4 regions of the Allobosea sp. GW822-FHT05A11 genome follow, and region 1 is predicted to be linked to each of the others. Evidence: riboswitches for the same ligand, from Rfam matches in the RefSeq annotation. Region 1 holds a riboswitch; each other region holds the start of a gene.

Region 1 (4,471 bases):
GTCGAGCACGCTCGGGCCGGCGCAGGTCCAGAGCCGCGACGGCAGAGCGACGAGCTTCAGCCGGTCGCCAAGCCGGTCGATCACCGGATGGTGCAGGATCTCGTGCGCCAGAGACGGCGGGCCGTCCGGCGTCTCGTTCAGGATCAGGATTTCGGCACCGCCCAGCGCCACGGTTTCGAGCGCGATCTGGCCATAGCTCTCGACGCCCAGCTCGGCCGCGATATTGACGAGGCCGGCGCGGGTCAGGATCTCGTCGACGAGCGAGCCGCGACCGACCGTGAAGCCGCTGGGACGCAGCACGATCGCCCGCAACGGCCGCTCGACACGCCGAGCGGCCAGGGCCTGCAAGCGCTGTTCGATCCCGGCGAGCAAGGCCTGCCCGCGGGCGGGCTCGCCGAGAACATCGGCCATCTCGGTGATCTGCGCCTTCATCTCCGCGAGATTGCGGGGAACGCCGAATTCCCTGACGCCGATCCCGACCTGCCCGAGCAGCGAAACCGTAGCGCGCGTCGTATAGGCGCCGGCGACGACGAGATCGGGGTGAAAGCCCAAGACTTCCTCGGCAAGCCCGTGATTGGCCGGTATCAGGCGGGCGGCGCCCGCCATGTTGGCGTTGCGCGGGTCCTGCGACAGCCATGTCACCGAAGCGATGCGATCGGGATCGGCCAGGCGCAGGACGAGCTCGTCCGTGCACATGTTGAGCGAGACGATGCGGGCCGGCCGATCCGCAGCAAGCGAGACCGATGCCATCGCGCCCGCAAGCGCGATGGGCAGGAGGCAGGCGCCACACAGGCGGCGCAGGACGAGAGGCAGGTTCATCCGCCGATGGCCAACTTGATACCGCCGAAGACGCCGAGGCCCGGCACGAGGAAGCCGACCGGATTCTCCCAGCGCTTGTCGAAGAGGTTATCGACCCGCCCGAACACCGTCACCTTGTCGGTCGCCTTGTACTCAGCGGCGAGGTTGACCAGCGTCGCCCCCTTCGCGCGCATGCGCGGGACCGAGAAGTCGCGATTGCCGTCGACCCAGGAGCCGATATGGATCAGCGTCGCCGAGAGGCTGAGCCTGTCGGTCGGCGTCCAGGTCGCGGTCGCGCTCGCCTTGTGGCGCGGCCGACGCAACAGTTCCTGCCGGGCGATCTCGTCCTTGGCGAGGGTGAAGGTGTAGTCGGCGCGGATGCGGAACTGGGGCGAGATTTCCAGCGCGGCGAAGGCCTCGATGCCCTTCGTTCTGGCCTTGCCGATATTGGCGTAGGAATCGCGCGTGACATTGGTGACGATCAGGTTGTCGATGTCGTTCTGGAACCAGCTCGCGCCGAATTGCAGGCGCTTGTCGAAGAGCGGCTGCTCGAAGCCGACATCCCAGCCGCGGCTTTCCTCCGGCTTCAGGTTCGGATTGCCGAAGAAGTTGTAGCCGGGGCGGTAATCGATGAAGAGCTCGCTCAGCGTCGGCGCCTTGAAACCGGTGCCGTAGCTCGCCTTCAGCTTGGTTTCCGTGCCGGGAATGATGACGGCCGGCGCGATGCGGTACGTCGTATGGCCGCCATAGCTGTCGTCATGGTCGCGGCGGATATTGGCCGCCAGGAAATAGCGATCCTCGATATTGCCCTGGTATTCGAGCCAGGCGGCCTTGTTGCCGTTCGAGGCGATGAGGCTCGTCGTGTCCAGACGCTCGCGCTCATATTGCAGGCCCATGATCAGGTTGTGGCCCTTGATGATCTCGAGATTGCCGCGCCAGTCGAGCTTGGTGCGCTCGCCGAGGCTCTGATTGGGCAGGCCGAGCAGGCCGGTTACCGCGGACGCTGTCCGCGTCCCCCTGTCCTGCCGCGAATAGGAGACGCCGAAGGTGTTGACGAAGCGCCCACTGAGCGGGTCCCAGATGACCTCGCCACGGGTGAAGGCCTGCGCATAGTTCTGCAGGGAGCGATAGGGCGAGGGCGTGCTCGGGAAGCCGGCATCGCTGGTATAGCGCAGCTGGCCGTCCTGATAGCGGCCGACCCAGTTCAGCGTCAGCGTGTCGGTGAGCGCAAAGCCGAGGCGGCCGGAATAGCTGTAATTGTCGAAGATGTTCGGATTGGTCCGGCGGCCGGGCGGCACGAGGTTCGGCGGCGTCACCTCGGTGCCATCGGCCCGGAAATGGCTGGCATTGAAGGCATAGTTGAAGCGCGCATCACCGCCGCTGAAGCCGAGGGACTGGTTGAAGCTGCCATGCGAGCCGCCTTCCACGCGGGCCGTCATCTTCGGTGGTCCCTCGCCGCGCTTCGTGGTCACCGAGATGACGCCGCCCAGCGCATTAGCACCGTAGAGGCCGCTCTGGGGACCGCGCAAAACCTCGATGCGCTCGATATCCTCGGTCAGCATAGAGCCGAAATCGAAGGAGCGGTTCGGGGCTGAAGGGTCGTTGGCCTCGATGCCGTCGATCAGCACCTTGACGTGGTTGGAATTGGTGCCGCGCATGAAAACCGAGGTCAGGCCGCCCGGCCCACCGGTCTGCACGATGTTGAGGCCGGGCACCGCGGCGAGTGCCTGCGGCAAGGTGCGGCGCTGCTGCTGTTCGATATCCCTGGCGGTGATGACGGTGACGGCGCTCGCGACTTCGCGGGCAGGCGTCGGCGTTCCCGTGGCGCTGACGACGATCTCGTCGAGCGCCATCGTGGCGGGAGCGTTCTGGGCGAAAGCCGGGGCTGCAGCGCCGGCAATGGTCAGGCAGGACATGGAGAGCAGCAGGCGGCCGCGTCCGGCGGCCGGAAGGAAGAATTTCACGATGGAGACCTCGGGCGTTGACGTCAGTGGCACGTCACCGCGAACGCGATCTCCCATCTGCCGTGCGAAAGACGGCGAACGGTCGAATCAGCGATCGGCGCACCCCGGCCGAACGTGTCCGCGTGTGACCACGGCTGACGGCAGGTCTCCTGGCTCGCGGGTCGTTGCCTTTCGCCGCCTTCCCAGGTCCGAGGCCCCAGTGGCGTATGGCGAAAGGCTCGCCGCTTACAGTTGCGGGGGCAGCCGCGGCATGGGGTGGCTCGCCACCCGCACCGCGTTCCCTTTTGATCCCGTGAGGGAACCGTCGCGCTCAGGCTTATGGGGAGATCGGGCCGGCGTCAAACGGAGGCTCTCGATCCCGCTTTCCGCCGTGGGACCTGATGCCGTTTTCCGTCACGATATGGTGCATCGGGATGTCGAAGCCATGCGGGCGGATCGTCGGCATCTCCGCCATCTCGTAGCCGACCCCGACCGCGATCGTGGAGGACGGCAGGGCGGCGAGCGTGCGGTCGAAGAAGCCGCCGCCATAGCCCAGCCGGTAGCCCTGCGCGTCGAAGCCGACCAGGGGCGCGATGACGATCCGCGGGAAGACCGGCTCGCCCGCAGCCGGCACCGGAATGTTCCAGACGCCGCGCTCCAGCTTCTCGCCCTTGCGCCAGAGCCGGAACAGCAGGGGCTTGCCGCGCTCGACTACGACCGGCAAGGCAGCCAGACCGCGGCGCTCGCGCAGGCTTCGGAACCAGTCTCGCAGGTCCGGTTCACCACGGAACGGCCAGTAGCCGCTGACGAGGACGCCAGCGGGATCACCGATCAGCGCGTCGAGATAGCCGGCGATCCGGCGCCCGAGCGCGTTTCGCGTGCGCGCCGACATCGCCAGGCGGGCTGCGATCAAGCGTGCCCGCTCGGAGCGCCGCCATTCCTTCAGGCTCGGCTCGGGCAGGTTCTCCCCGACATTTCGCGACGGTGGCGTCAGCCCGGAATAGGCCGGATCGACCTCATGCAGCAGGCAGGCCGGCGAGGCATAGTCATTCAGATCGTCGTCGCCCTTGCCCATCGGTTTCCGGCCTCCGTCGCCACGACGCGCCAGCCACCCTCGGCGCGAGCGAGGCTACGCGAAGGTCCGGACATCGGAGCCGCGGCGCATGAGCATTCTGCGCAGACAGGTCATGCAATCAACCGAATTCAAGGTTGATGGAATATGGCAACCTTCGATGAAGGCCGCGCACGGCCACCGAATTCGCCGGCACCTCCGGTACCCATCGGAAACGGAAATGCTCTATGCTGCCGGGATCAGAAGCAGATAGGCACCCGCTCGATGCTGGCCGAGACACCGCCCCCCGCGAGCGTGGGCGTCACCGTAAAACTCTACGACGATCTCTCCTCGGCCATCATTTCCGGGGAGATCGCGCCCGGCGAGAAACTGAGCGAACCGGCCATCGCCCGCCGCTTCGGAGTCAGCCGCGCACCGGTCCGCGAAGCCATCCGGCGGCTGCAGGAACGCGGGCTCGTCACCTATGTCGCCAACCAGGGCGCGCGCGTCGCCGAGCCGAGCGCCGCCGAGTTCCTCGCCCTGCTCGACGTGCGCGAGGCGACAGAGGGCATGGCCGCCCGCCTCGCGGCCGAAAGCATGAGCGAAGCCGAGATCGCGGCGCTCGATGCCCTGGTCCGGGGGCATCGCGACGGTATCGAGCGCAACCCGATGGGCGCCT
Region 2 (4,471 bases), on a different contig from region 1:
ATCAGATATCCGATCCAATGATGCTCCTGATGCGTACCAAACTGATATTTGGCGTGCAGCCTCCGGCCACTGCGTAAAGTGACCGACCCGGTTCCGCTGAGCATGGTTTGTGTCTCCGCTTGGCGACGTGACAGGCGCCGCGACGGTCATTTCCAGAAGCGTTATGGAGACAACTGTAGCCGAATTGAGCGCCCTTTCGCCGGACATCGCAAGTCACGTTTCGGGTACGAGGAAAAGCCGCAGATGCTGATCTCGGTAAAGGCGACGGTACAGCAGCCGAACCCGGATGGCGGCCGGAGCCGGTATCACGACGTCACGCCCGATTCGCGTAGGGAGGCACATCGACAAGCGTCCCGATGAGGCGGAGCAAGGCCTGTTGCTCGGGACGGTCCGACTTTCCGGAGACGAGGAAGGCTCCCAACTCGACATGCGACAGCTGGCCCCCTCCTGGACCGTTCGGTTGATGGATCACGAATGCTGCACCGCTCGTCGGCTCCCGCCCCAGAAACCAGCAGTCGCCGGTGGGGCTGCGATATAGCTCTCGCCGTTCGCTCATGATGTCGCGCTCCTGCGATTGACGATGACTGGACAAACGCTAAGTCGCCACGTGAGACAGGCCGAGCCAACCCGCTGTCCTCGCCAGTCCTTTAGGTGCGGCCGAAAGCTCCGGCCCTTGCTAGCGGAAGGCGTCGGCCGAGAGCCGATGATAGCCCCCGCGCTTCTTCAGATAGGCGGAGCGAGCGGCCTGCAATATGGCTGAGCGATTGAGGTCGAATGCGACCAGGAACGAACCCTCGCTTCCGTCGATGACAGCGGGACTTAAGGTTCGCAGAACATCGAGCTCGATCTGGAACATGACTTCCAGCGATGCTTCAGAACCCCAGAAGCTCACGCAGCCGCGGCCGGGTTCGTAACGCCGGATCGAGTTGGGAAAGTCGAGGCTCATGACCTGCACCCTGCGCCAAGACGCACCAGCTCGGCCTGACAGGCATCGACATGGCGCCGCTTCCGCTTCTTTCGCAGCCAGATGCCGACGGGAAACGCGATCGGCGAACCGACAACGATCACCGACAAGTGGGGGATCGGAGGCAGGTCATAGAATCTGCCCGCTCCCCACATGCCGACACTGACGAGCCCCATGCCGGTCATTCCATAGATCGCTGCCGACGCCTCCGGCGCTGGAGCATAGCCAGCGGCTGCAAGCCGAGCCTTTTCCCGGTGCGGTTCCATGGGAGACATCATTTCAGCACGAGTGCGAAGACCAGTGCGAGCGCGGCGATGAGACCACCATGTGCGAACCAAACCAGATGGCGGTCTGCGGCCCAAATGCGATAACCGAACCAGTGCCCGGAAATATTTGTCATGGCTGGGCTCCGTTTGGCCCAGATCGGGGCGCTTCGCGCAAATGCTCTGAAGTAGAATCCCGATGCGTTTCGAGACTGCCTTAAAATGGTGCGCGTAAGATGCTCTTACAAGGCAAGGAGTCGTTCAGTGTGATATTATTCCGAATCTGGCGATTATAATCGTATTTCGTCAGCGCTAGATCGATCTTTTGATCGAGAACATGTCACTTGATGCCTCAGTTTGTCATCCAGGCTGGTGCCGAGTGCCGCCGGCAAAGATGGGATGAGGCTCCAACTGAAGATCACTCCCAAGAACGCGGATGTCTGGTCCGCAGGATGGCGCCAACCTCCGCTTCTGGCGCGACGCTATCTCAACGCATGGAGCAGCGGTTCAGAACAGATCTGAGATTGAGGCGAAGGCGTTCAACCGCTCTCGGCAACAGAACCGCCTTAATTTTTGATATTGCCGGCAAGCTCCGCCTTCATAAAATCCCCGACGAGAGACCCCCTCGGAGGAAGGAGCATGCCGTTCTCGTCGCTGAGTGACCCGGTTGACCTCGCCCGGGCGCAGGCGGCCCTGGAGGCCGCGTGGAACGAAGTCAGATCGACCATTCCTGATGCGTTTGATAAGCGAGAACGAACCAAATTGGCTTACATCGTGGCTGCACTGGTGACGGTCGCGGTAGATGAAGATGATCTCACACAGCGAGCCATCGAACGATATCGACGATCTGCTGTTGCTTGAGAACGACAGGCCTCTCGCGAGGCCATGGCCTGTTTTTCCGCCGGAGCTGAGGCCGGTCGAGAGCGCGAAACCGCTCTCTCTCGTCGCCAACGAACATGAGGTTTCCGCAGTGTTCGATGGCAGCGAGCCGGAAGCTAACATACGACGCCGGATGAGCGACCTGGACCGACGTGTGGACGAGTTTCAGAGGGGGCGTCTGCACCCGCGGGTGGTCGATGAGGTCCTTGAAATCTCTTCCCGGGAACGTCGGCGTTGGATCAAGGACGGGAGGTTGCCGATCTCGGGAAGCGGATTGCTCCGCCGAGGAAAGCAGGACATTCACTTCCCTCTCCATCCGCCGGACAAGATCGCTCGTCTCGCTCAGGATCGCGACATCATCGCCGAATGGAGGGAGCGCGACCGCGCCGCGACACGCGATATCGATCCCCGTTCTTCACAGGCACTTGAGTAGCCGCATCACGACGGATTGACACTTGCAAGGCGTTGACTACTAAATCTGGTGGTCGATGGTCTCTCGAATCGCAAGATCGAGAGCTAAGAGGGAAGCCGGTGCGAAGCCGGCGCTGCCCCCGCAACTGTAAGCGGTGAGTTCACGTCCACGATTAAGTCACTGAGACCGCAAGGCCTTGGGAAGACGGGACGAGAGCGCTGACCCGTGAGCCAGGAGACCTGCCGCGACCCTTGTTACGTCCTCGGGCGGGGTGTCCCGGTGGTGCGCTTGGCAGGTCGCGGCCGTGAGGTGCTGCGCGCCTTCTCGACGCAACCGCTTTGGCCTTTGCCCCCAACATTTGGGGTTGATGCCATGTCTCTTTCTCTTGAAGCCGAGCGGCCCGTGCCGACGCCGCTTGCCACCGAAGCTGTTTCGCCACCGCGCGCCGCGGCCACGGAACCCGGCTACCAGCTTATCCGCCGCAACGGCGCGGTGACGCCCTTCGATCCCTCGAAGATAGCGGTCGCGCTGACCAAGGCGTTCCTCGCGGTCGAGGGCGCGAGCGCCGCTGCTTCCCGCCGCATCCACGACGTCGTCGCCGAGCTGACCGAGCAGGTCGTTTCCGGCCTGACCCGCCGCGCCGCGACCGGCCGGACCTTCCATATCGAGGACGTGCAGGATCAGGTCGAGCTCGCGCTGATGCGCGGCGAGCACCACAAAGTCGCCCGCGCCTATGTGCTCTACCGCGCCGAACGCGCGCAGGAACGGGCAAGAGCGCAGGTCGAGGCGAAGCCCGCTGCCGCTGCGGCGCCGTCGCTTCAGATGAAGCTGGCCGACGGGGCGCTCGTCCCACTTGACGCTGCCCGTCTGGAGAAGGTGGTGCGCGAGGCCTGCGCCGGTCTCGACGGTGTCGCGGCCGAGCCGATCCTCGCCGAAACCCGCCGAAACCTCTATGACGGCATCTCGCCGGACGAACTGGCGCTGGCTCCGATCCTGGCCGCGCGCACGCTGATCGAGAGCGAGCCGAACTACGCCAAGGTGTCAGCCCGCCTGCTGCTCGACAAGCTCCGCCGCGAGGCGCTGAGCTTCGTCCATGGCCATGCCGAGCAGGCGACGCAGGAAGAGATGGCTGCCGGGTACGGCGACTACTTCACCGCTTATCTCAAGTCCGGTATCGACAACGAGTTGATCGATCCCGAGCTCGGCCGCTTCGACATCGCCCGCATCGCGGCGGCTCTGAAACCCGAGCGCGATCTCCAGTTCGACTATCTCGGCTTCCAGACGCTCTACGACCGGTACTTCCTGCATGTCCGGGGCAACCGCTTCGAGCTGCCGCAGGCCTTCTTCATGCGCGTCGCGATGGGCTTGGCGATGCGCGAGATCGATCGCGAGGCGCGGGCGATCGAGTTCTACGACCTGCTGTCGTCCTTCGATTTCATGGCCTCGACGCCGACCCTGTTCAATTCGGGCACGCTCAGGCCGCAGCTCTCCTCCTGCTTCCTGACCACGGTCGCCGACGACCTCGAAGGCATCTTCAAGGCGGTGAAGGACAATGCGCTGCTGGCCAAATACTCCGGCGGCCTCGGCAATGACTGGACGCCGGTGCGCGGCCTCGGGGCCCATATCAAGGGCACGAACGGCGAGAGCCAGGGCGTCGTGCCCTTCCTGAAGGTCGCCAACGATACCGCCATCGCGGTCAACCAGGGCGGCAAGCGCAAGGGCGCGGTCTGCGCCTATCTCGAGACCTGGCATGTCGACATCGAGGAGTTCCTCGATCTCCGCAAGAACACCGGCGACGACCGCCGCCGCACCCACGACATGAACACGGCGAACTGGATCCCGGACCTGTTCATGCAGCGCGTCGAGGCCGGCGGCGACTGGACCTTGTTCTCGCCGGACGAGGTGCCGGATCTGCACGACCTCTATGGCAAGCCGTTCCGGGAAGCCTACGAG
Region 3 (4,471 bases), 170 kb from region 1:
GCCCGGTCGAAATGATGACCGATGCGCCGGCCGACGCCCTGCACGACGAGCCGCATCGGCTTGCCCGGCACGGCGGAAAAACCCTTGAGCCGCAGCACGCCCTCGGCCTCGGCGGCCTTGGCGACGCGCGCCGTCAGCTCTTCCGGCGACAAGCCGGCCGGCAGCGGCAGGGCAACCGAGTCGAAATCGTCATGGTCGTGATCATGCTCGCCCTCACCATGATGCGAAGGGCGCGCGGCGAGGTCGCTTTCGGCGGCAGCGCCGAGGCCGACGATCAGCGCCGGCTCGACCTTGCCATGGGCGGTCTCGACGATCTTGATCGCCTTCGGCAGATGCTCGGCGATCTCGGCCTTGACCCGCGCGCGGCCGGCTTCGTCGACGAGATCGCTCTTGTTGAGCAGGATCAGGTCGGCGCAGAGGATCTGGTCCTCGAACACCTCTTCCAGCGGGTTGTCGTGATCGACCGAGGCGTCGGCCGCCTTCTGCGCCGCGAGCGCCTCCGGATCATCCGCGAACTGGCCCTCGGCCACCGCCGGGCCATCGACCACGGCGATGACGCCGTCGACGGTGACGCGCGAGCGGATGGCCGGCCAGTTGAAGGCGGTGACGAGCGGCTTCGGCAAGGCGAGGCCGGAGGTCTCGATCAGGATGTGCTCGGGCGGGTTCGGCCGGTTCAGGAGCTTTTCCAGCGCCGGCACGAAATCGTCGGCGACGGTGCAGCAGATGCAGCCGTTCGGCAATTCGACCACGTCCTCATCGCTGCAGCCGGCGATGCCGCAGCCCTTGAGGAATTCGCCGTCGAAGCCGAGATCGCCGAATTCGTTGACGAGCACGGCGAGCTTCTTGCCCTGCGCATTCTCCAGGAGATGGCGCACCAGCGTCGTCTTACCGGCGCCGAGGAAGCCGGTGATGATGGTGCAGGGAGTTTTGCCGAGATTGGCGGCCTGCGGAGCGTTCATGATGTCATCCTTGCTGGCGCGCCGGCAGAGGCGGCACGCGTGCGACCACGCCCTTGCGGAAGGACTGCGGCCGCTCTTTCCAGGGAACGATGCCATTGGCGCTGGCGGCATAGGCCTCCGCCGCGCCGACGATTTCGTCGAGATGGGTATCGGTGTCGAGATCGCCGATCAGATAGGTCCATTTGCCATCGGCGCTGAGCGCGATGGTGCAGGGCCGCTTGCAGACGCAGAGGCACTCGACGGGCAGCACGGGGATCGTGCTGCCCTTGGCTTTAAGCTGTGCGGCGAGGCGCTCGGCCAGTGCCAGACCCGGCTGGTCATAGCCTTCCGGGAGGTCGGCGCGGGCGCGGCGGCAGGCCGTGCAGACATGGATCGTGAGGTCACCCTCGGACATTGGTTTGCCTTCAGGCTTCGGCGGCCCGGCGGGTCGCCCGTGGCCAGAGCACGCCGACCATGAAGGCGGTGACGAGCCAGAGTGCGGCCTGGATGCCGAGCGAGAGCGACGCGAAATGGGCGGCGACCTCGGCCGGAACCTTGCTCTCCGGCGCGGCCGGATGCGGCGCGCCGACGACGTGCGGGAGCAGGATCAAGACTACGGCGACGAGCTTCAGCCAGGGCTGATCGAAGCGCAGGAACAGGAACAGCCCGGCCGCAGTGGCGATGGCGGTCCAGAGCCACCAGAGCTGGCGTTGCTCCAGCGCGGCTGAGGCTGCCCCCGGCAGTTCCGGCGCCAGCCCCATCGCCGGCGCGAGCCCCAACGCCAGGAAGCCACAGGCGCCCCAGACGAGCGCGCTGCGCTGGTCGATGCTGTCGCCCGCCGCGATCATGCCCGCGAGCAGCAGCGCCGCGAAGCCGATCGCGGTCGCGATCGTCACCGCACCGGTGAAGAGGGTGCGCTGGAAGCCGTCCTGCGGCTTCCATTCGGCATGGTCGTGGCCGGGGGCGTCGCCGGCCGGGCCGTGCGCGAGGATGATCTTCGCCTCGCCGTCGAAAGCGGCGAGCGTCGGCGCTTTCAGCGCCAGCGCCGCCTCATAGGTCTCGGCCTTGAGGATCAGCGGGGTGGTGGTGACATGCTGCAGGGCGGCGACGATCAAGCCAGCCAGAAGCCCGGCCAGGATGCTGACCGTGAGAACACGCGTGATCATGGATGCTTTCCCTCAGTGGCAGGGAAAGGCGAGGCCGTGACGGGTGTCGTGCGCGGCGTTGTGGACATTGGTCGAGGCCGCGAAGCCGGTCGTGTAGATCAGCGCGACGCCGATCACGAGCGCGGCTGCAACCGCCTTGACGCGTTCCGAAACGCTGAGTGTGGGGGTGGAAACCGAAACGGTGTTCATATGCGTTCTCCGTGGCCGCCCCGCCGGCAGCCGGTTGGATCTCTGCGGGTTGACGGCAGGTCTCCTGGCTCACGGACTTCGCGTCCCTCGCCGCCTTCCCGGAGCGAGCGCTCCAGTGGCCGATGGCGAAGGACATCCGCTTACAGTTGCGGGGGCAGCCGCGGTCTCGCACCGCGTTCCCTTTTCACCTCCTCGCGGAGGCACCGTCAGCGACGATCATTAGCCTTCGCCGTGCCGCTGTGCAATGCAGGATGGTCCTTTGAACCCTGCTTCCACGATGCCGAACGAAATTTCCCACCTCACCCTCGTCCTTGGCGGTGCCCGCTCCGGCAAGAGCCGCCATGCCGAGGCGCTGATCGAGGCCTGTCCAGCGCCCTGGAGCTATATCGCCACCGCCCAAGCTTATGACGACGAGATGCGCGCGCGGATCGCCGAGCATCGCGCCCGCCGCCCGGCCGGCTGGCAGACGGTCGATGCGCCGCTCGACCTAGCCGAGGCGATCGCCGCCCAGCCGGCGGGCCGGCCGGTTCTGGTCGATTGCCTGACGCTCTGGCTGACCAACCTCATCCTTGCGGAGCGCGACACGGCCGCTGCGCGCGAAGTTCTGATCGCCGCTTGCGAGCACGTTTCCGCCCCGCTCGTCCTGGTCGGCAACGAGGTCGGGCTCGGCATCGTGCCGGAGAACGCGCTCGCCCGCCGCTTTCGCGACGAGGCCGGGCGCCTGCATCAGGCGCTTGCGGCGCGGGCGGCCAGCGTGGTCTTCATGGTCGCCGGATTGCCGATGCGAGTGAAATGATGACGGATACCGAGGACGCCGCCCGCCACAAGGCGAAGATGGAGAAGCGCAAGGCGGTACAGGACGCCGAGGTCGCCTCCAAGACGCTCGAGAAGGGGCTGCTGATCGTCAATACCGGCCCCGGCAAGGGCAAATCGACGGCGGCTTTCGGCCTGATCCTGCGGGCGCTCGGCCATGGCTGGCGGATCGGTGTGGTGCAGTTCATCAAGGGTGCCTGGTCGACCGGCGAGCGCAAGGCGCTGGAGGCCTTCGGCGATCAAGTGAGCTGGCACAGCATGGGCGAGGGCTTCACCTGGGAGACGCAGGACAAGGCCCGCGACATCGCCGCCGCCGAGCGCGCCTTCGCCAAGGCGAAGGAGTTGATGGCCGATCCCGACATCAGGCTGCTGGTGCTCGACGAGCTCAACATCGCCCTGCGCTACGACTATCTGCCGCTGGCCGAGGTCGTGACGACGCTGGCGGCCCGCCGGCCGGACCTGCACATCGTCGTCACCGGCCGCAACGCCAAGCCGGAGCTGATCGAGGTAGCCGATCTCGTCACCGAGATGACGCTGGTGAAGCATCATTTTGCTGCCGGCGTGAAGGCGCAGGAGGGCATCGAGTTCTAGGATAGTTGTCTTCGTGCCGGCCGCCGATCCCGTCATTGCGAGCGCAGCGAAGCAATCCAGGGGGCTGGGCCGACCCTCTCACCCAGTCCCCCTGGATTGCTTCGGAGCTCGCGCTCCTCGCAATGACGACGGACTCCTTCCTGGCGGGAAAGGTGCATGACCGTCTTTGCCGCCGGCCCTTCCGGGCGCCCTCATCCCCACTTGACGCCGATCGGGCTTGCCCTCAAATTGAATCTGAATTCAAATTCAATTTGAGGGTACGCATGCCTGAACGGACACCGAAACAACCGCGCAAGGCCGGGAAGCGGGAAGCCATCCTCGCTGCCGCCCGCGGCATCGTCTCGGAGGTCGGTTTCCAGGAAACCTCGATCGCCGCGGTGGCCTCCGCCAGCGGCGTCTCTACCGGCAGCGTCTATTCCTATTTCGCCTCCAAGGCCGAGCTGATGGCCGAGATCGTCGCCGCCGTATCCTCGCGCGAGCTTGCCGTGCTGCGCGAGATCGCCGCGAGCGATTCACCGGTTTCTGAACGCCTGACCGCCGCCGTCGAGGCCTTCGCCCGGCGCGCCTTCGCCAATCGCCGCCTTGCCTGGTCGATGATCGCCGAGCCCGCCGATCCGGCCGTCGATGCGACGCGGCTCGACTACCGGCGCGAGATCGCCGGCATTTTTCGCGCGCTCGTCGTCGAGGGCGAAGGGCAGGGCGCCTTTCGGCCCGTCGATCCCGATGCCGCCGCCGCGATGATCGTCGGCGGCTTCATGGAGGCGCTGATCGGTC
Region 4 (4,471 bases), on a different contig from region 1:
CATCAAGCCCGTCGCCGCCCGCGTCGTCATTCCCGCGCTGGTGCGTGGCGACGAACTCATCACCAAGACCGGCTGCTATGGCGAACTCCTCGCCGAATGCCGCCGGCTGGAGGAGGAGGGACGGGCGCTCGCGGCCGGTATCATGATCGGAAACCCCTTCACCGACGTGCCCGAGCTCTGCTCGCAGGTGCTGATCCTCACCGATGGCGACAAGGCGACGGCCGAGCGCGAGGCTATCCGGCTCGCAGAGGAGTTCTGGCCCTTGCGCTTCCGCATGCAGGGCAAGCTCGTCCCGCTCGACCGAGCGGTTGCCCAGGCCCGCAGCATCGACGGCCCGGTGATCTTCACTGACGCGGCCGACGCCACCTCGTCCGGCGCCTCAGGCGACAGCAACGCGATCCTCGCCGCCCTGCGCAAGGCCGGCTACGACAAGCGGGTGCTGGCCCAGATCGTCGATGCGCCTGCCGCCGCCGCTGCCCATAAGGCCGGCGTCGGCGCGACGATCGAGATCACGCTCGGCGGCTCGATCGATCCCGCGCGCTTCCCGCCGATGCAGGTGAAAGCCAAGGTCAAGCTGCTCTCCGATGGCGAAGCCGCGCTGGAGACGATGAAGGCGCCGCTCAGCGCCGGGCCGACCGCCGTGCTGACCTGGGACAATGTCACCGTAGTGGTGATGAGCCGCTCGGTCAGCCTGTTCGACCGGGCGATGTATTACGCCAACGGCATCGACCCCACCGATTTCGATCTTATCGTTGTGAAGTCGCCGCACACCGAGTTCCACATGTTCGACCAGTGGTGCGCGCGGAACTTCAACATCGACGCACCCGGCGCGACCTCCGCCAATCTCCGGAGTCTCGGCCACACGATCTGCGCCCGGCCGATCTATCCGCTCGACGAAGGCGTCACCTTCGCCCCGCGCGCCACGATCTGCGAACTGTGAGGATGAAGCCCGTGCCCAGGATCGAGGCCGTCGATTTCTTCTATCTCGCCATGCCCGTCGTTACCGACGAGGCCGATGGCAGCCAGGATGCCTTGCTGGTCAGGGTCGCCGCCGGCGGTCATGTCGGCTGGGGCGAATGCGAAGCGGCGCCATTGCCCTCCATCGCCGCTTTTATCTGCCCGATGTCGCATGGCGTCTGCCGCCCGGTCGCGGATTCCGTGCTGGGCCAGAATTTGGAGAGCCCGCAGGACATCGCCCGCATCGCCGCAGCCGTCGCCTATAACTCGATGGACCTGCTCCAGGCGCCGCACACCTTCTCCGGCGTCGAGATGGCGCTATGGGACATCCTCGGCAAGATGCGTTCCGAGCCGGTCTGGCGCCTGCTCGGCTACGCGAAAAGCCATTCCAAGACGCCCTATGCCTCGGTCCTGTTCGGCGACACGGCGCAGGAAACCCTTGAACGCGCCCGCGATGCTCGCAAGCGCAGCTTCCGCGCCGCCAAGTTCGGCTGGGGGCCGATCGGTCGCGGCAGCGTCGAGGCGGATGCCGAGCATTTCGTCGCGGCGCGCGAAGGGCTGGGGCAGGACGGCATCCTGCTCGTCGATACCGGCCAGATCTTCATCGAGGATGTCGAGCGCGCCGCCGCTCGCTTGCCCGCGATGGAGAAGGCCAACGTGCTCTGGTTCGAGGAGCCCTTCCATGCCAGTGCGCTCGAAGCCTATGGCGGTCTTGCCAAACGCAGTCCCAAGGTCCGGCTGGCCGGCGGGGAGGGCGCCCATAACGAGTCGATGGCCCGGCAGCTCATTGACTATGGCGGCATTGGCTATGTCCAGATCGATTGCGGGCGCATCGGCGGCATCGGCCCATCCAAGGCCGTGGCGGATTACGCGGTCGCCAAGGGCGTGACCTTCGTCAATCACACCTTCACCTCGCATCTGGCGCTCTCCGCCTCGCTCCAGCCCTATGCCGGTCTCGCTGCGCACGAGATCTGCGAGTATCCGGCCATGCCGAAGCCGCTCGCGACCGCGATCTCAGCCAATCACCTGGAGCGCGATACGAACGGGCAGGTCGCCGCGCCTGATACTCCCGGCCTCGGCATCGAGGTCGCGACGACCGCGCTGCGGGGCTACCTGCAGGAGGTCGAGATATCCGTCGGCGGCAAGCGGCTCTACAGCACGCCGCGCCTCTGAAGCGATGTTCGCTTGACGGCGCGCCGCACCCTTATAGGGTGTGCGCCGATCGAGGTTCTCCGGGTTGCTCCCGGAGCTAAGAGGGAATTCGGTGAGGCACTTCCAGTGCCAAAGCCGAGGCTGCCCCCGCAACTGTAAGCGGCGAGCTCTCCGTCCATCGTCCACTGGCGCTTGCCGCGCCGGGAAGGCCGGGCGGAACCGGCATCGACCCGCGAGCCAGGAGACCTGCCCCGGTCGTCGAAGACGTCTTTCGGACGGGGTGTTCCGGAGCCTGTGTGTCGATGGTGGCCCTGCGCCGCTTGTCCGCCCCACATGCCCAAAGCTCCCCCGGCCGTCATCTCGGGGAGCGATGAAGTCCATGTTCATGAAGTCCACTGCACAGGCCGCTCAAGGCGGCTTGACGTTTGCCTGCCGCGCACTCTATCAGAAATGCAACATTGTTACATTTCGGATGGCCTCGATGCCGGCTGCGCGCCCGTTCAATTCCCTGCTCCGCCTCTCGGCCGCCGCGCTGTTCGGCGCTCTCGCCATCGGCACGGCCACTGCGGCGCCGACCAAGTACCCGCTGACGCTGGAGAACTGCCGCGAGACGATCACCTTCAACGCCGCGCCCAAGCGCGTCGTCGCGATCGGTCAGACCCAGACGGAAATCCTCTATGCGCTCGGCCTCGGCGACCGTGTCGTCGGCACCGCGGTCTGGTTCTCGCCGGTCGCCAAGCCCTATGAGGCGGTCAATGCCAAGGTGAAGCGCCTCGCCGACAACGATCCGAGCTTCGAGGCGGTGCTGGCGCAGGAGCCCGATCTCGTCACCGCGATGTTCGAATGGCATGTCGGGCCCAACGGCATCGTCGGCAAGCGCGACCAGTTCGCCAAAGTGAAGGTGCCCACGTACGTCTCGCCGACCGATTGCGTCGGCAAGGACAATTCCGGTGCCGGCGACGGCGTTCGTACGCAGATGTTCACGATGGAGCTGGTCTATCGCAACATCCGCGAATTCGGCGCGATCTTCGATGTCGCCGACCGGGCCGAGACGCTCGTCGCTGAGCTCAAGGCCCGCGAGGACAAGGCGGTCGAGCAGGTCGCCAAGCTGAAGGCGCAGGAGGTGCCGGTCGTCGTCTGGTTCTCCAGCAAGGACATCAAGGGCGACGGCTTCATGGCCGGCAAGAACGGCGTGCCCGCTTATATCCTGTCCAAGCTCGGCGCCCGCAACATCATCACGACCAACGAGGAATGGCCGCTGGTCGGCTGGGAAAGCATCGCCGCCGCCAATCCGGCCGTGATCGTCACCGTGAAGATGGATCGCCGCCGCTTCCCGGCCGACGATATCGAGAAGAAGCTGGAATTCCTGAAGACCGACCCGGTCGCCAGCAAGCTCGACGCCGTCAGGAACAACCGCGTCGTCATCATGGATGTCGGGGCGACCCGCGCCGGGCTCGACACCATCGACGGCATCGAGACGCTCGCCAAGGCGATCGCCGGCTTCGGGCTTTCGCGTTGAGCCACGCCGCCCATGGGCCGAACTGGCCGGCGCGGATCGGCATCGCGCTCGCTTCGCTGCTGGCGCTGACCTTCTCGGTCGCGCTGGCGGTCACGATCGGCGAGATGCGCATCCCGCTGGACACGGCCCTGAAGGCGCTCGGCAACGGGTTGTTCGATCTCGACTTGCCCGTCAGCGCGATCCAGCAGGGCGTGATCTTCGATTATCGCCTGAGCCGCGCGCTAATGGCGGGGCTCTGCGGCGGCGCGCTCGCCCTGTCCGGTGCGATCCTGCAGGCGCTGCTGCGCAATCCGCTGGCCGAGCCCTATATCCTCGGCATCTCGGCGGGGGCCTCGACCGGCGCCGTCGCGGTGCTGATCCTCGGCATCAGCATCGGCGGTACGGTGCTGTCGGTTTCGACCGGCGCCTTCATCGGCTCCTGCGCTGCGCTCGTGGTGGTCGCCATGCTGGCGGCGGGGGCGGGCGGGGCGAGCGACCGCGTCATCCTCGCCGGCGTCGCCACCTCGCAGCTCTTCAATGCCGCGACGGCGACGATCGTGACGACGCTCGCCAGTGCCGAACAGGCCCGCGGCGTGATGTTCTGGCTGCTCGGCAATTTCGGCGGCGTGCGCTGGCCCGATCTCTGGATGGCGGCACCCGTCGCCTTCATCGGCTTCGGCATCTGCATGCTCCACGCCAAGGCGCTCGACGCCTTCGCTTTCGGTGTCGATGCCGCGGCCTCGCTCGGCGTCGCCGTCACGCGGGTCAAGGTCGTGCTGTTCGCCACGACGGCGGTGATGACGGCGGTGATGGTCTCGATCGTCGGCACGGTCGGTTTCGTCGGGTTGATCATTCCCCATGCCG

What was found. A riboswitch is a leader RNA that binds a small molecule or an ion and turns the genes downstream of it on or off. The one in region 1 is predicted to bind cobalamin.
Region 2: another riboswitch for cobalamin. It lies ahead of AC1RLU_RS19350 (ribonucleoside-diphosphate reductase subunit alpha); the one in region 1 lies ahead of AC1RLU_RS23455 (TonB-dependent receptor plug domain-containing protein).
Region 3: another riboswitch for cobalamin. It lies ahead of AC1RLU_RS22640 (CbtB domain-containing protein); the one in region 1 lies ahead of AC1RLU_RS23455 (TonB-dependent receptor plug domain-containing protein).
Region 4: another riboswitch for cobalamin. It lies ahead of AC1RLU_RS08960 (ABC transporter substrate-binding protein); the one in region 1 lies ahead of AC1RLU_RS23455 (TonB-dependent receptor plug domain-containing protein).

The regions. Positions count from the first base shown of each region.
Region 1 covers NZ_JBXAMI010000007.1:307,442-311,912, forward strand. The annotation lists gene AC1RLU_RS23450 (ABC transporter substrate-binding protein) at 1-819, opposite strand, end outside; gene AC1RLU_RS23455 (TonB-dependent receptor plug domain-containing protein) at 816-2,762, opposite strand; cobalamin riboswitch at 2,885-3,083, opposite strand; gene AC1RLU_RS23460 (5-formyltetrahydrofolate cyclo-ligase) at 3,079-3,816, opposite strand; gene AC1RLU_RS23465 (GntR family transcriptional regulator) at 4,078-4,471, shown strand, end outside.
Region 2 covers NZ_JBXAMI010000005.1:494,356-498,826, reverse strand. The annotation lists gene AC1RLU_RS19380 (hypothetical protein) at 1-104, opposite strand, end outside; gene AC1RLU_RS19375 (DUF1488 family protein) at 677-946, opposite strand; gene AC1RLU_RS19370 (hypothetical protein) at 943-1,230, opposite strand; gene AC1RLU_RS19365 (hypothetical protein) at 1,239-1,364, opposite strand; gene AC1RLU_RS19360 (hypothetical protein) at 1,867-2,088, shown strand; gene AC1RLU_RS19355 (hypothetical protein) at 2,030-2,539, shown strand; cobalamin riboswitch at 2,578-2,779, shown strand; gene AC1RLU_RS19350 (ribonucleoside-diphosphate reductase subunit alpha) at 2,891-4,471, shown strand, end outside.
Region 3 covers NZ_JBXAMI010000007.1:134,935-139,405, reverse strand. The annotation lists gene cobW (cobalamin biosynthesis protein CobW) at 1-959, opposite strand, end outside; gene AC1RLU_RS22650 (DUF1636 family protein) at 964-1,353, opposite strand; gene AC1RLU_RS22645 (CbtA family protein) at 1,364-2,104, opposite strand; gene AC1RLU_RS22640 (CbtB domain-containing protein) at 2,117-2,293, opposite strand; cobalamin riboswitch at 2,331-2,515, opposite strand; gene cobU (bifunctional adenosylcobinamide kinase/adenosylcobinamide-phosphate guanylyltransferase) at 2,571-3,089, shown strand; gene cobO (cob(I)yrinic acid a,c-diamide adenosyltransferase) at 3,089-3,697, shown strand; gene AC1RLU_RS22625 (TetR/AcrR family transcriptional regulator) at 3,961-4,471, shown strand, end outside.
Region 4 covers NZ_JBXAMI010000002.1:781,684-786,154, reverse strand. The annotation lists gene AC1RLU_RS08970 (M81 family metallopeptidase) at 1-940, shown strand, start outside; gene AC1RLU_RS08965 (mandelate racemase/muconate lactonizing enzyme family protein) at 952-2,130, shown strand; cobalamin riboswitch at 2,166-2,377, shown strand; gene AC1RLU_RS08960 (ABC transporter substrate-binding protein) at 2,591-3,628, shown strand; gene AC1RLU_RS08955 (FecCD family ABC transporter permease) at 3,625-4,471, shown strand, end outside.